2 regions of the Enterobacter hormaechei subsp. xiangfangensis genome follow, and region 2 is predicted to be linked to the other one. Evidence: predicted binding sites of a transcription regulator. Region 2 holds the regulator's gene; the other holds the start of a gene.
The links. The regulator PurR, encoded in region 2, represses purine synthesis genes. The targets are predictions, from matches to a motif close to CANGCAAACGTTTGCNTG.
Positions count from the first base shown of each region.

Region 1: carA (glutamine-hydrolyzing carbamoyl-phosphate synthase small subunit) is a predicted target of PurR. The motif match lies at 4,292-4,309, and genes of this name have one in related genera.

Region 1 is NZ_CP017183.1:697,785-705,925, forward strand. It holds gene ileS (isoleucine--tRNA ligase) at 1-1,028, shown strand, start outside; gene lspA (signal peptidase II) at 1,028-1,528, shown strand; gene fkpB (FKBP-type peptidyl-prolyl cis-trans isomerase) at 1,645-2,094, shown strand; gene ispH (4-hydroxy-3-methylbut-2-enyl diphosphate reductase) at 2,096-3,046, shown strand; gene dapB (4-hydroxy-tetrahydrodipicolinate reductase) at 3,252-4,073, shown strand; gene carA (glutamine-hydrolyzing carbamoyl-phosphate synthase small subunit) at 4,528-5,676, shown strand; gene carB (carbamoyl-phosphate synthase large subunit) at 5,695-8,141, shown strand, end outside.
Region 2 is NZ_CP017183.1:1,993,625-2,001,765, reverse strand. It holds gene rnt (ribonuclease T) at 58-717, shown strand; gene grxD (monothiol glutaredoxin 4) at 798-1,145, opposite strand; gene BFV63_RS09615 (C40 family peptidase) at 1,484-2,242, shown strand; gene sodB (superoxide dismutase [Fe]) at 2,365-2,946, shown strand; gene BFV63_RS09605 (MFS transporter) at 2,984-4,150, opposite strand; gene cydH (cytochrome bd-I oxidase subunit CydH) at 4,312-4,401, opposite strand; gene purR (HTH-type transcriptional repressor PurR) at 4,699-5,724, shown strand; gene punR (DNA-binding transcriptional activator PunR) at 5,742-6,653, opposite strand; gene punC (purine nucleoside transporter PunC) at 6,766-7,965, shown strand.

The sequences.
Region 1 (8,141 bases), 1.3 Mb from region 2:
ATGGTCAGGGCCGTAAGATGTCCAAGTCCATCGGTAACACCGTTTCGCCGCAGGACGTAATGAACAAGCTGGGCGCGGACATCCTGCGTCTGTGGGTAGCCTCTACCGACTACACCGGCGAAATGGCGGTGTCTGACGAGATCCTGAAGCGTGCTGCCGACAGCTATCGTCGTATCCGTAACACCGCGCGCTTCCTGCTGGCGAACCTGAACGGGTTCGATCCGGTAAAAGATATGGTGAAGCCGGAAGAGATGGTCGTGCTCGATCGCTGGGCGGTAGGCTGCGCGAAAGCGGCGCAGGAAGATATCCTGAAAGCGTATGAGTCTTACGATTTCCACGAAGTGGTGCAGCGCCTGATGCGCTTCTGCTCCATCGAGATGGGCTCGTTCTACCTCGACATCATTAAAGACCGTCAGTACACCGCGAAAGCGGACAGCGTGGCGCGCCGCAGCTGTCAGTCTGCGCTGTACCACATCGCAGAAGCGCTGGTGCGCTGGATGGCGCCGATCATGTCCTTCACCGCGGATGAAATCTGGGGTTACCTGCCGGGCGACCGTGAGAAGTATGTCTTCACCGGCGAGTGGTATGAAGGTCTGTTCGATCTCTCCAGCACCGAAGCGATGAACGATGCCTATTGGGACGAGCTGCTGAAAGTGCGTGGCGAAGTGAACAAGGTTATCGAGCAGGCGCGCGCTGACAAGAAAGTCGGTGGCTCTCTGGAAGCGACGGTGACCCTGTACGCAGAGCCTGAGCTGGCCGCGAAGCTGACCGCGCTGGGCGATGAATTACGATTTGTCCTGTTGACCTCTGGTGCGAAAGTTGCGGATTATGCCGAGGCGTCTGCTGATGCTCAGCAGAGCGAACTGCTCAAAGGACTGAAGGTCGCGCTGAGCAAAGCCGACGGTGAAAAATGCCCGCGTTGCTGGCATTACACCACTGATGTCGGTCAGGTGGCGGAACACGCAGACATCTGCGGACGCTGTGTAAGCAACGTCGCCGGTGACGGCGAAAAACGTAAGTTTGCCTGATGAGTAAAACTCTCTGTTCAACAGGACTGCGCTGGCTGTGGCTGGTGGTGGTGGTGCTGATTATTGATTTGGGCAGCAAGTTCCTGATCCTCCAGAATTTCGCTCTGGGGGATACGGTCCCGCTGTTCCCGTCGCTTAACCTGCACTACGCCCGCAACTACGGTGCGGCGTTTAGTTTCCTTGCCGACAGCGGTGGCTGGCAGCGCTGGTTCTTCGCGGGTATCGCTATCGGTATCTGCGTCGTGCTGGCGGTGCTGATGTACCGCTCGAAGGCCACGCAAAAGCTGAATAACATCGCCTACGCGCTGATCATTGGCGGCGCGCTGGGTAACCTGTTTGACCGCCTGTGGCACGGCTTTGTGGTCGATATGATCGACTTCTACGTCGGCGACTGGCACTTCGCGACCTTTAACCTCGCCGATAGCGCAATATGCGTTGGTGCGGCGTTAATCGTGCTGGAAGGCTTCTTGCCTAAACCGGCTGCGAAAGAGCAGGCGTAACAAAACCAGCCGGGTGACGCGTAGCGATCCCGGCCTACAGAATTTGTGGCCCCCGTAGGCCCGGTAAGCGTAGCGCCACCGGGCAACAGGTGACCCAAAACAAGCGAGCAATTTGCATGTCTAAATCCGTACAGAGCAACAGCGCGGTTCTCGTTCACTTTACGCTGAAGCTGGATGACGGCTCTACGGCCGAATCCACCCGCAACAACGGCAAACCAGCCCTGTTTCGTCTTGGCGATACCTCCCTGTCTGAAGGTCTTGAGCAGCAGCTTCTCGGTCTGAAAGAGGGTGAGAAAAAAGCCTTTTCGCTGGAGCCGGATGCCGCGTTTGGCGTGCCAAGCCCGGATCTGATCCAGTACTTCTCCCGTCGTGAGTTTATGGACGCGGGTGAACCGGAGATCGGGGCAATTATGCTCTTTACCGCTATGGACGGCAGCGAAATGCCTGGCGTGATCCGCGAAATCAACGGCGACTCGATTACCGTTGACTTTAACCATCCGCTTGCCGGGCGCACTGTCCATTTTGATGTAGAAGTGCTGGAGATCGATCCGGCACTGGAGGCCTGAAATGCAGATCCTGTTGGCTAACCCGCGCGGTTTTTGCGCCGGTGTAGACCGCGCTATCAGCATTGTTGAAAACGCGCTGGAGATTTACGGCGCGCCGATTTACGTGCGTCACGAAGTGGTGCACAACCGCTACGTGGTCGACAGCCTGCGCGAGCGCGGTGCGATTTTTATCGAGCAGATTAGCGAAGTGCCGGACGGCGCAATTCTCATCTTCTCCGCGCACGGCGTCTCGCAGGCGGTACGCAACGAGGCGAAAAACCGCGATCTGACCGTTTTCGATGCCACCTGTCCGCTGGTGACCAAAGTGCATATGGAAGTGGCGCGCGCCAGCCGTCGCGGTGAAGAGTCAATTCTGATTGGTCACGCCGGTCACCCGGAAGTGGAAGGCACCATGGGCCAGTACAGCAACCCGGAAGGGGGCATGTATCTGGTTGAGTCACCGGAAGACGTCTTTACGCTGAATGTGAAAAACGAAGCCCGACTGTCGTTTATGACCCAGACGACGCTTTCCGTGGACGACACCTCAGACGTGATTGACGCCCTGCGCCAGCGCTTCCCGAAAATCGTCGGGCCGCGCAAAGATGATATCTGCTACGCAACCACCAACCGTCAGGAAGCCGTGCGCGCGCTGGCTGAACAGGCGGACGTGGTGCTGGTGGTCGGCTCGAAAAACTCCTCTAACTCTAACCGTCTGGCCGAACTGGCGCAGCGTATGGGGAAAGCGGCGTTTTTAATCGACGACGCAACGGACATTCAGGAAGCGTGGGTGAAAAACGCGGTCTGCGTCGGTGTTACCGCAGGCGCTTCAGCGCCGGATATTCTGGTGCAGAACGTCATTGCCCGCTTGCAAGAGCTGGGCGGTGGCGAAGCGGTGCCGCTGGAAGGCCGCGAAGAGAACATTGTCTTTGAAGTGCCGAAAGAGTTGCGTATTGACGCGCGAGAAGTGGAATAGTTCTTTATCTGATGAAAGGCCAGCACCTCCTGTGCTGGCTTTTTTTTTGCCCCAAACTTTATCGTGACGACAAAATCATGTCTTTTACTGATATTTAAGTCGGTTTCACGTTAAATTCTAATTATCGGTGTTTTCAGTTGGCAGGCTTTGCCAAGGCTGGTTAATCTGAAAACGGTTTACATCATTTTAACGTAAGAGAATAACTATGCATAATGCACAGATCCGCGTTGCTATTGCGGGCGCGGGTGGACGTATGGGTCGCCAGCTGATTCAGGCGGCACTACAGATGGATGGCGTGGCACTCGGCGCGGCGCTGGAGCGTGAGGGTTCATCCCTGCTGGGAGCCGATGCAGGCGAACTGGCGGGCGCGGGCAAGACAGGCGTAACCGTACAGAGCAGCCTTGAGGCAGTGAAAGAAGACTTTGATGTGTTCATCGACTTTACCCGTCCGGAAGGCACGCTGGCTCATCTGGCGTTTTGCCGTCAGCACGGTAAAGGGATGGTGATTGGTACCACTGGTTTCGATGATGCCGGTAAACAGGCCATTCAGGACGCAGCCACCGACATTGCGATTGTCTTCGCTGCGAACTTTAGCGTCGGCGTTAACGTCATGCTGAAACTGCTGGAAAAGGCAGCGAAGGTGATGGGCAATTATACCGACATTGAGATTGTTGAAGCACACCACCGCTATAAAGTTGATGCTCCATCAGGCACGGCGCTGGCGATGGGCGAAGCGATTGCTCATGCACTTGATAGGGATTTAAAAGAGTGCGCGGTCTATACCCGTGAAGGACATACCGGCGAACGCGTGCCCGGGACAATTGGTTTCGCAACCGTTCGTGCAGGCGATATCGTCGGTGAACATACGGCGATGTTCGCCGATATTGGCGAACGTGTTGAGATTACCCACAAAGCGTCAAGCCGCATGACGTTTGCGAATGGTGCAGTTCGCGCCGCTTTGTGGCTTAACGCGAAGGAAAAGGGTCTTTTTGATATGCGAGATGTGCTTGATCTCAATAATTTGTAAGCGATATTACCCATCGTGATGTGGTTATTGCAGTCGTAATTACTTGATTGCATGGGGCAATAATTTATTGCCCTCTTATTTTATCAGTTTTAGATAAAAAATAATGCTTAGGCGGTATAAAGCTTATTGATGTGCCATTTTTCTGTGAAATATATGTAAATTTTGACCATCTGGTCCACTTTTTGTCACCCGCCTCCCTAAAATTCTAACAAACCTGCCGCGCAAGCGTTTTCCGGGATGATTTACCTGATCTTTTTGCCCATTAAATCCCATTCCAGATGCCAGGCTTGCAAAAGAATAAACAAAACTCCCGTTTTAAGTTGACTTTTACATGGCAAATCCCCAGAATGCCGCCGTTTGCCAAAAATCCGCTGGCAACACATTTGCATTGATCCATGACATGTTTATGAATTAATATGCAAATAAAGTGAGTGAATATTCTCTGGAGGGTGTTTTGATTAAGTCAGCGCTATTGGTTCTGGAAGACGGAACCCAGTTTATCGGTCGGGCCATAGGGGCAACGGGTTCGGCGGTTGGGGAAGTCGTTTTCAATACTTCAATGACCGGTTATCAAGAAATCCTCACTGATCCTTCCTATTCTCGCCAAATCGTTACTCTTACTTATCCTCATATCGGCAATGTCGGCACCAATGCGGCTGACGAAGAATCCTCTCAGGTACATGCGCAAGGCCTGGTCATTCGCGACCTGCCGCTGATTGCCAGCAACTTCCGCAACACCGAAGACCTCTCTTCTTACCTGAAGCGCCATAACATTGTGGCGATTGCCGATATCGATACCCGTAAGCTGACGCGTCTGCTGCGCGAGAAGGGCGCACAAAACGGTTGTATCATCGCAGGGGATAACCTCGATGCGACGCTGGCGCTGGAAAAAGCGAAAGCCTTCCCGGGTCTGAACGGTATGGACCTGGCGAAAGAAGTGACCACGGCGGAAGCCTACAGCTGGACGCAGGGTAGCTGGACGCTGGAAGGCGACCTGCCGGAAGCGAAACCGGAAAGCGAGCTGCCGTTCCACGTGGTGGCCTACGATTTTGGCGCCAAGCGCAACATCCTGCGTATGCTGGTTGACCGTGGCTGCCGCCTGACGGTCGTCCCGGCACAAACGTCTGCGGAAGATGTTCTGAAGATGAACCCGGACGGCATCTTCCTCTCTAACGGTCCTGGCGACCCGGCGCCGTGCGACTACGCTATCGACGCCATCAAGTCCTTCCTTGAAACCGATATCCCGGTATTCGGCATCTGTCTCGGCCATCAGCTGCTGGCGCTGGCGAGCGGAGCGAACACCGTCAAGATGAAGTTCGGCCACCACGGTGGTAACCACCCGGTGAAAGATATCGACAACAACACGGTGATGATCACCGCGCAGAACCACGGCTTCGCTGTGGATGAAGCGACGATGCCGGCTAACCTGCGCGTGACGCACAAATCACTGTTCGATGGTACCTTGCAGGGTATCCATCGTACCGATAAGCCTGCGTTCAGCTTCCAGGGCCACCCTGAAGCCAGCCCGGGCCCACACGATGCCGCACCGCTGTTCGATCACTTCATCGAACTTATTGAGCAATACCGTAAGATCGCTAAATAATCAGGAGCTGAGAAGACCATGCCAAAACGTACAGACATAAAAAGCATCCTGATCCTTGGCGCTGGCCCGATTGTCATCGGCCAGGCCTGTGAATTTGACTACTCTGGCGCGCAGGCGTGTAAAGCCCTGCGTGAAGAGGGTTACCGCGTCATTCTGGTGAACTCTAACCCGGCCACCATCATGACCGACCCGGAAATGGCGGATGCGACCTACATCGAGCCAATTCACTGGGAAGTGGTACGCAAAATTATCGAGAAAGAGCGTCCGGACGCGGTGCTGCCGACCATGGGCGGCCAGACGGCGCTGAACTGTGCGCTGGAGCTGGAGCGTCAGGGCGTGCTGGAAGAGTTCGGCGTGACCATGATCGGTGCGACCGCCGACGCGATTGATAAAGCAGAAGACCGTCGCCGCTTCGACGTGGCAATGAAAAAAATTGGCCTTGATACCGCGCGTTCCGGTATCGCGCACAATATGGAAGAAGCGCTGGCCGTTGCGGCTGAAGTGGGCTATCCGTGCATCATCCGTCCATCGTTCACCATGGGCGGCACCGGCGGCGGCATTGCCTACAACCGCGAAGAGTTTGAAGAGATTTGTGAGCGCGGCCTGGATCTCTCCCCAACCAAAGAGCTGCTGATTGATGAATCGCTGATTGGCTGGAAAGAGTACGAGATGGAAGTGGTGCGTGATAAAAACGACAACTGCATCATCGTCTGCTCCATCGAAAACTTTGACGCGATGGGGATCCACACCGGCGACTCTATCACCGTTGCGCCAGCTCAGACGCTGACCGACAAAGAGTACCAAATCATGCGTAACGCCTCGATGGCGGTACTGCGTGAAATCGGCGTGGAAACCGGCGGCTCTAACGTGCAGTTCTCGGTGAACCCGAAAACCGGCCGTCTGATTGTTATCGAAATGAACCCGCGCGTGTCCCGTTCCTCCGCGCTGGCCTCCAAAGCCACCGGCTTCCCGATTGCGAAGGTGGCGGCGAAACTGGCGGTGGGTTACACCCTTGACGAGCTGATGAACGACATCACCGGTGGCCGCACCCCTGCGTCCTTCGAACCGTCCATCGACTACGTTGTGACTAAAATTCCTCGCTTTAACTTCGAGAAATTCGCCGGCGCCAACGACCGTCTGACCACCCAGATGAAATCTGTTGGTGAAGTCATGGCGATTGGCCGCACGCAGCAGGAATCCCTGCAAAAAGCGCTGCGTGGCCTGGAAGTGGGCGCGACCGGCTTTGACCCGAAAGTCAGCCTGGACGACCCGGAAGCGCTGACCAAAATCCGCCGTGAGCTGAAAGACGCGGGCGCAGAGCGTATCTGGTACATCGCCGATGCCTTCCGCGCGGGCCTGTCCGTCGACGGTGTATTTAACCTGACTAACATTGACCGCTGGTTCCTGGTGCAGATTGAAGAGCTGGTGCGTCTGGAAGAGAAAGTGGCGGAGCTGGGCATCAACGGCCTGGACGCTGACTTCCTGCGTATGCTGAAGCGTAAAGGCTTCGCCGATGCGCGTCTGGCTAAACTGGCGGGCGTGCGCGAAGCGGAGATCCGCAAGCTGCGCGACCAGTATGACCTGCATCCGGTTTACAAGCGCGTGGACACCTGTGCGGCAGAGTTCTCGACCGATACCGCGTACATGTACTCCACCTATGAAGACGAGTGCGAAGCGAACCCGTCCGTCGACCGCGACAAGATTATGGTGCTGGGCGGCGGCCCAAACCGTATCGGCCAGGGCATCGAGTTTGACTACTGCTGCGTACACGCCTCTCTGGCGCTGCGCGAAGACGGTTACGAGACCATCATGGTCAACTGTAACCCGGAAACCGTCTCGACCGACTACGATACCTCCGACCGCCTCTACTTCGAGCCGGTTACCCTGGAAGACGTGCTGGAAATCGTGCGCATCGAGAAGCCAAAAGGCGTGATCGTGCAGTACGGCGGCCAGACTCCGCTGAAGCTGGCGCGCGCGCTGGAAGCAGCAGGTGTACCGGTTATCGGCACCAGCCCGGATGCGATTGACCGTGCGGAAGACCGCGAGCGTTTCCAGCAGGCGGTTGACCGTCTCAAGCTGAAACAGCCGGCGAACGCCACCGTGACCGCGATTGAAATGGCCGTTGAGAAAGCGAAAGAGATCGGCTACCCGCTGGTGGTGCGTCCATCCTACGTACTGGGCGGCCGCGCGATGGAAATCGTCTACGACGAAGCGGACCTGCGTCGCTACTTCCAGACGGCGGTGAGCGTTTCCAACGATGCGCCAGTGCTGCTCGACCGCTTCCTCGACGACGCGGTTGAAGTCGACGTGGATGCCATCTGCGACGGCGAAATGGTGCTGATTGGCGGCATCATGGAGCACATCGAGCAGGCGGGCGTGCACTCGGGTGACTCCGCCTGTTCTCTGCCAGCGTACACCCTGAGCCAGGAGATTCAGGACGTGATGCGCCAGCAGGTGCAGAAGCT
Region 2 (8,141 bases):
CCCCTCTCAAAATTTGCCATAATGCGCACTGCTTTTTCCCCCTTGTAAGAGACCCTGATGTCCGATAACGCTCAATTTACCGGTCTGTGCGACCGTTTTCGTGGTTTTTATCCCGTTGTCATTGATGTTGAAACAGCCGGATTTAACGCTAAAACCGATGCGCTGCTTGAGATTGCCGCCATCACGCTGAAGATGGATGAACAGGGCTGGCTTGTACCGGACACCACGCTGCATTTCCACGTTGAACCCTTTGAAGGGGCAAACTTACAGCCAGAGGCGCTGGCCTTTAACGGTATCGATCCGACAAACCCGCTGCGCGGGGCGGTAAGCGAATACGAGGCGCTGCACGCCATTTTCAAAATGGTGCGCAAAGGCATGAAAGAGAATGACTGTAGCCGCGCCATCATGGTAGCCCACAACGCTACGTTCGATCACAGCTTCACCATGGCTGCCGCCGAGCGCGCCTCGCTAAAGCGCAATCCATTTCATCCGTTTGTGACCTTCGACACCGCCGCGCTGAGCGGCCTGGCGCTGGGGCAAACCGTGCTCTCGAAAGCCTGCATCACGGCGGGTATTGCGTTTGACGGTACCCAGGCGCATTCCGCGTTATACGACACCGAGCGTACGGCGGAGCTGTTCTGTGAGATCGTCAACCGCTGGAAACGTCTGGGCGGCTGGCCGCTGCCGATGGGCGACGAGGCCGATCTTCAATCGTAGGTTGGGTTATCAACAGCCCCCCAGGACAAAAAAAAAAGCGACCAACATAATGTGGTCGCTTTTTTATATCCGCAGAAAACTTATTCTGCGTCCGGCTCTTCGGTTTTATACTTCGCCGCAGTCTCTTTGATCAGCTGTTGCAGTTCGCCGCGCTGATACATTTCAATCAGGATGTCGCATCCGCCAACCAGTTCACCATCAACCCACAGCTGTGGGAAGGTCGGCCAGTTTGCGTATTTTGGCAATTCAGCGCGAATGTCCGGGTTTTGCAGGATATCAACGTAAGCAAAACGCTCACCACAGGCGGACAGCGCCTGAACCGCTTGCGCGGAGAAGCCGCAGCTTGGCAGCTTCGGAGAACCTTTCATGTACAGGAGAATCGGGTTTTCAGCGATCTGGCGCTGAATTTTTTCAATAGTGGTGCTCATGTCTTGCTTCCTTTAACTTCTGTTACGGCATCAGTCTGACATTGTAGCGGGTCAGGCCGACATCGGAAAATAACATTTTTGTCACGTCTAATTATTTTATCGCTTATCGCATAAAGTTGCATTGCTAATGTCGTTTATCGCCAGACGGGGTGCGGTTTTGCTTAAGGAGCGAACAGGAGTGCGTCAGAATGGTGAATTTTTTTGCACTTGCTAACGAAACATAATTTTTGAATGAAAAATGCTATTAACTTCTTCTGATTTTATGGATTAGAATCGACAGGTTTTGTAAATCTCACGCGGGTATGCATTGTGGCCTGCATTTATCAGGGGACTGCCCAGTGGCGCGGATAACTAAAATCTCGATGACGCTCTGTGCTTTACTGTTTACCACACTCTCATTTACGCCAGCGGCGAACGCCTCTGAACAGGCGCGGCATTCTGCTGTACAAAAAACGCATCTGGCAAAATCCACAGAACGTAAGAAAAAAACCACCAGCAAAACAGTTAAGAAGAAAATCACCGCTCAGACCAAAAAGACCGCCTCCAGTAAAACCAAAACTCTCCGCTCCGGCACGCACAAAACCACCCGCACAACCGCCAGCCTGGTGAATGAAAAATGCACCGTGCGCAAAGGCCATAAAACGAAATGCGCAAAAGTGACGAAGCTGGCTGACGTGCATAAAGCGCGCATGCAGAAAGCGCAAAAAACGGCGATGAACAAACTGATGGGGCAAATAGGTAAGCCGTATCGCTGGGGTGGCACCTCTCCGCGCACCGGTTTTGACTGTAGTGGGCTGGTTTATTATGCCTATAAAGATCTGGTGAAGTTTCGCATTCCACGCACCGCCAATGAGATGTACCATCTGCGCGACGCCGCCCCTGTAAACCGTGGCGAACTGCAAAATGGCGACCTGGTGTTCTTCCGCACCCAGGGACGCGGTACGGCCGATCACGTTGGGGTGTATGTGGGTAACGGTAAATTTATCCAGTCACCGCGCAGCGGTCAGGACATTCAGATCACCTCTCTCAGCGAAGATTACTGGGTGCGCCACTATGTGGGTGCGCGCCGCGTGATGACGCCAAAAACCATCCGCTAGCCCCTGCCCTGCCGCCTCTGTGGCAGGGTAAGTTCCTCTTTTGCATACCCTTTCAATTTGCTATTCTGTCCTTGTTGTCTGTAGGGTTATTGGCAACGTATAAAACTATAAGGAGAGAAGCAATGTCGTTCGAATTACCTGCACTACCGTATGCAAAAGACGCCCTGGCCCCGCATATTTCCGCGGAAACCCTGGAGTACCATTACGGCAAGCATCACCAGACCTATGTCACCAACCTGAATAACCTGATCAAGGGCACCGATTTTGAAGGCAAAACGCTGGAAGAGATCGTGCGCAGTTCAGACGGCGGCGTATTCAACAACGCCGCACAGGTGTGGAACCACACCTTCTACTGGCACTGCCTGGCCCCGAATGCAGGCGGAGAACCTGACGGTGAGCTGGCGGCAGCGATTAACGCCGCGTTCGGCAGTTTCGCGGATTTTAAAGCGAAGTTTACTGACGCAGCCGTTAAAAACTTTGGCTCCGGCTGGACCTGGCTGGTAAAAGAGGCTGATGGCAAACTGGCTATCGTTTCCACTTCTAATGCGGGTACCCCTCTGACCACCAGCGCCACGCCGCTGATGACCGTGGACGTATGGGAACACGCCTATTACATTGATTACCGTAATGCGCGCCCGAACTACCTGGAACACTTCTGGGCACTGGTTAACTGGGAATTTGTTGCGAAGAACTTCGCCGCGTAAGAGACACGCAGAAGGGGCAGCCCTTCTGCGTTTTTGTTTATTCCGCCGTACACACCGCTTGAGGCTGTTTACGACCAGACATTATCACCAGCAGCAGGCCGAGTGCGGCAATGATCGCCCCCATTACCGGCACAAAGCTATAACCCAAACCACCGGAGATCACCGCCCCGCCCGCTGCGGCCCCCAGCGCATTGCCCAGGTTAAACGCACCGATATTCACCGATGAAGAGAGCCCCGGCGCTTCGTGTGCAACGCGCATTACGCGCATCTGCAACGGTGGCACCACGGCAAAGGTTGCGGCGCCCCACACCACCATGGCAATCGCGGCACCCACTTCGTTACGCGCCAGCCACGGAATCGCCACCATGATGACAATCAGCAGCGTTAAAAAACCTTTCAGCGTCCCACTCACGGAGCGGTCGGCAAATTTCCCGCCGAGATAGTTGCCAATCGAGAACCCGACACCAATCAGCACCAGCATCGCGGTAACAAAGAGTGGCGTTGCGTGGGTTATGTCGTGCAGCACCGGGGAGATATAGGTGTAGAGCGTAAACATCGCCCCGGCCCCCAGCACCGTGGTGAGCAGCGCGGACAACACCTGAGGACGCATCAGCACCGCCAGCTCTTTACGTACTTCCGGACGTTCTCCAGCGCTTCCTTTCGGCAGTGAGAAGAACAGCGCAACCATCGCGACCACGCCCAGTCCGGCGGTTGCGAGGAAAGACATACGCCAGCCGATGGCTTCTCCCAGCCAGGTGGCGGCGGGAACGCCGCCGATATTAGCGATGGTGAGGCCCATAAACATAGTGGCTACCGCGCTGGCCTGCTTATGTTTTGGCACCACGCTGGCAGCAACAACCGAGCCCAGTCCGAAGAAGGCGCCATGGTTGAGGCTGGTAAGAATGCGCGAAAGCATCAGAGTGGTGTAATCGGGCGAAATCGCGGAAAACACATTGCCGAGAGTGAAAATCGCCATCAGGAAAATCAGCGCGTTGCGGCGCGCACGGTGCGAAAGCAGCAGCGTCATCAGCGGCGCGCCCACCATCACGCCGATCGCGTAGGCGCTAATTAACATACCGGCCGCAGGGATAGAGACGTCTACCCCCCGGGCGATAACAGGCAATAACCCCATCGGGGAGAATTCAGTGGTGCCAATCCCAAAGGCGCCAATCGCCAGGGCCAGCAGGGGAAAATTGATTTTCATGAAGAGGCTCCGGATACCGTGCCATAACCCGGCACAGAACTAAGAAGTCAAAAGCATGACATCAATCACAAAAAATGAGAAGTTAACATTTTGGCAAAAGATTTTTGCCGGAGAGGTAACAATAGCGGCAAGAGAGGGAGAAGGTTCTCCCTCCGCCTGAATCAGTGCAGTGCAGCGGTTAAACCACCGGCAACAATCAGAGCAAGAACAACAATGGTGGTAAACAGCGAAAACTTCAGATCGGTACTCATCAATTTTTCTCCTTTTATTCACCCTACGAAAAGTGAGCTTGCTCATTTTTACACAGTTCAGGTCAAAAATCTTCCAGGATTTAAACGGATATCCACTTTACCTCTTCCCCTTTTCATCAAGATAGGACAAAATTCCACGCTAAATTTATTAGCGTACCGGCCACTGACCCCCTCCTGACGTCCTGTGTCGTTTTCCCGGCGTGTCGCAACTCATGTTTGCGTAATAAGGGTGAGAGAAGGCAAACGTTTACCTTCAATTTTTTCAGGAGCTTAGGATATGGTCTGGAGTGACATTTAATGGCAACAATTAAAGACGTAGCAAAACGCGCAAACGTTTCCACTACAACCGTATCACATGTTATTAACAAAACGCGTTTCGTCGCTGAAGAGACGCGTAATGCCGTCTGGGCGGCAATCAAAGAACTGCACTACTCGCCAAGTGCCGTCGCCCGCAGCCTGAAGGTTAATCACACCAAATCGATTGGCCTGCTGGCCACCAGCAGTGAAGCGGCCTATTTTGCTGAAATCATCGAAGCCGTTGAAAAAAACTGCTTCCAGAAAGGCTATACCCTGATTCTGGGCAATGCGTGGAACAACATTGAAAAACAGCGCGCTTACCTGTCAATGATGGCGCAAAAGCGCGTCGACGGTCTTCTGGTAATGTGTTCTGAATACCCTGAGTCGGTCCTTTCCATGCTGGAAGAGTATCGCCACATTCCGATGGTGGTCATGGACTGGGGCGAGGCGCGCGCAGACTTCACCGACTCCGTTATTGATAACGCCTTTGAAGGCGGCTACATGGCGGGGCGTTATCTGGTAGAACGCGGTCATCGTGAAATTGGCGTGATCCCGGGACCTCTGGAGCGTAACACCGGTGCTGGCCGTCTGGCCGGTTTCATGAAAGCGATGGAAGAGGCGCTGATCACCGTGCCGGAAAACTGGATTGTTCAGGGCGACTTCGAGCCGGAGTCAGGCTATCGCGCCATGCAGCAGATCGTCTCCCAGCCGCATCGCCCTACCGCGGTGTTCTGCGGCGGTGACATCATGGCGATGGGCGCGCTATGCGCGGCAGATGAACTCGGCCTGCGCGTCCCCCAGGATATCTCGGTGATCGGCTATGACAACGTGCGCAACGCCCGCTTCTTTACCCCGGCGCTGACCACCATTCACCAGCCGAAAGATTCGCTGGGTGAAACGGCCTTCAACATGCTGCTGGACAGGATCGTCAACAAGCGTGAACAGTCCCAGTCCATTGAAGTTCACCCGCGCCTGATAGAACGCCGTTCCGTTGCGGACGGTCCGTTCCGCGACTACCGTCGTTAATCACTTTCCGGGGCCAGCTATGCTGGTTCCCGCAACCACTCCCGGTTCAGCGTTTCGCTGTCTCCCAGATAATCCAGCAGCCAGGCCATGGCGGGCGAGACGTCGTTTTGCTGCCACGTCAGACAGCATGCGGCATCCGGGAAGGGGTTTTCCAGCGTCAGAGCCACCCACTCTCCCGCGTCGATGCGCGGGCGCGCAAAATGCACCGGCACCATGCCAACGCACAGCCCCGCGCTCAGACAGGTGGCTGACGACTCCCAGTCCGGCGCGACCACGCGGCGCTGATTATCCAGCAACCAGGTAATGCGCTTGGGCAGCGAGCGGGAGGTATCTTCCAGCACCAGCGAGGGCCAGTTGCGTAATGTGTCATCGCTCAGCGGCCCTTCCAGCGCTGCCAGCGGGTGATCGCGCGCGACCACGCAGGTCCAGCTCAGCATGCCCATGTCGCGAAACGCGTAGCGCCCACCAACCGGGATCGCCTGGGTTGCACCAATCGCCATCTCCGCCCTGCCGTCCGCCAGCGCATCCCAGACGCCGTTGAACACTTCCTGCGAAACACGCAGTTCGACGTCGGAAAAATGACGATAGAAATCGACGATCATCTGCCGGGTCCGCTCCGGCTTAACAATGTTATCCACCGCGATAGCGAGATGCCCGCGCCAGCCGTTGGCGATCTGCTGGCACTGCTCACGGGTGATCTGCATTTTTTTGATGACAGACCGCCCTTCCTTCAAAAACCACGCTCCGGCAGGCGTGAGCTCCACGTCGCGATGACGCCGCTCGAACAGCGGCACCGCCAGCCACGCTTCCAGCTGACGCACCGTGTAACTGATCGCCGAGGGAACGCGATGCAGCTCCTGGGCGGCGCCGGTAAAGCTGCCGTTACGCGCCACGGCATCAACCACTTCAAGGGAATAATCTGACCACATCTTTAGCCTGCAAATTTTTTGAATGCACCCGCCAAATATTAGCGTTTCACAAGCCGCTTTGCACTCCCTACACTCTGCGCCAACGTACACCTGCCTCCTCAGGAGAAAAAAAGTGCAACCCAGGAAAGGATTTTTAGTCTGGCTCGGCGGCTTAAGCGTGCTGGGCTTTTTGGCGACCGATATGTATCTGCCCGCGTTCGCCGCGATGCAGGAAGATTTGCAAACCCCTGCCGCCGCCATCAGCGCCAGTTTGAGTTTGTTCCTCGCCGGTTTTGCTTTTGCGCAATTGCTGTGGGGGCCGCTCTCGGATCGTTTTGGCCGTAAACCCGTCCTGTTGTTGGGGCTGGCGATTTTTGCCGCAGGCTGTCTGGGCATGCTGTGGGTCCGCGATGCCGCCTGGCTGCTGGCGCTGCGCTTTATTCAAGCGGTCGGTGTCTGTGCCGCTGCGGTGACCTGGCAGGCGCTGGTAACCGATTACTACCCCGCCTCGCGCACTAACCGCATATTCGCCACCATTATGCCCCTGGTCGGCCTGTCGCCGGCGCTTGCCCCGTTACTGGGCAGCTGGATCCTGGCGCATTTCGACTGGCAGGCCATTTTCGCCACGCTCTTTGCTATTACGCTGGTCCTGATGCTGCCCGCGTTCGGGCTTAAACCGGCGCATAAAAAAGAGACGCATCCGGACGCGAAGCCCATCACCTTTACCTCTTTACTGCGGTCGAAAGCCTATCGCGGTAACGTGCTGATTTATGCCGCCTGCTCTGCCAGCTTCTTTGCCTGGCTGACCGGTTCGCCGTTCATTCTGCATGACATGGGCTACAGCCCGGCGGCTATCGGCCTGAGCTATGTACCACAGACCATCGCCTTCCTGGTGGGTGGCTATGGCTGTCGCGCCGCGCTGCAAAAATGGGAAGGCCAACAGATGCTGCCCTGGCTGCTGGTGCTGTATGCGCTAAGCGTGATTGCGACCTGGGCTGTCGGCTTTATTCCCGACGCCGGGCTTGCAGAAATTTTGATTCCGTTCTGCGTCATGGCGATCGCTAACGGGGCCATCTACCCTATCGTTGTAGCCCAGGCGTTGCGTCCATTTCCGCAGGCGACAGGCCGCGCTGCCGCGCTGCAAAATACCCTGCAACTTGGCCTGTGCTTCCTGGCAAGTCTCGTGGTCTCTGCGTTGATTGCAACCCCGCTGCTCACCACTACCAGCGTGATGCTGATCACCGTTGCGCTGGCGGGATTGGGCTATCGCATGCAGTCCTCCGCGCTTCGCGAGCAGAATGACAATGCACAAACCGAAACGTCGCACGCCTGATTGCGCGGGAAACTATGTTAAAAACCAGTGATTAGGTAGCTAACAATTTTCTGTTGAATCACTAAATTTTGCGGCCTATACTGAATTTGGTTCGATTAAATACGATAAATATTAAGTGTTAACGGGAGCCGGAGCGCTCCCGTTTTACCATGGAAGGCATTTCGGCAAGGGTTATC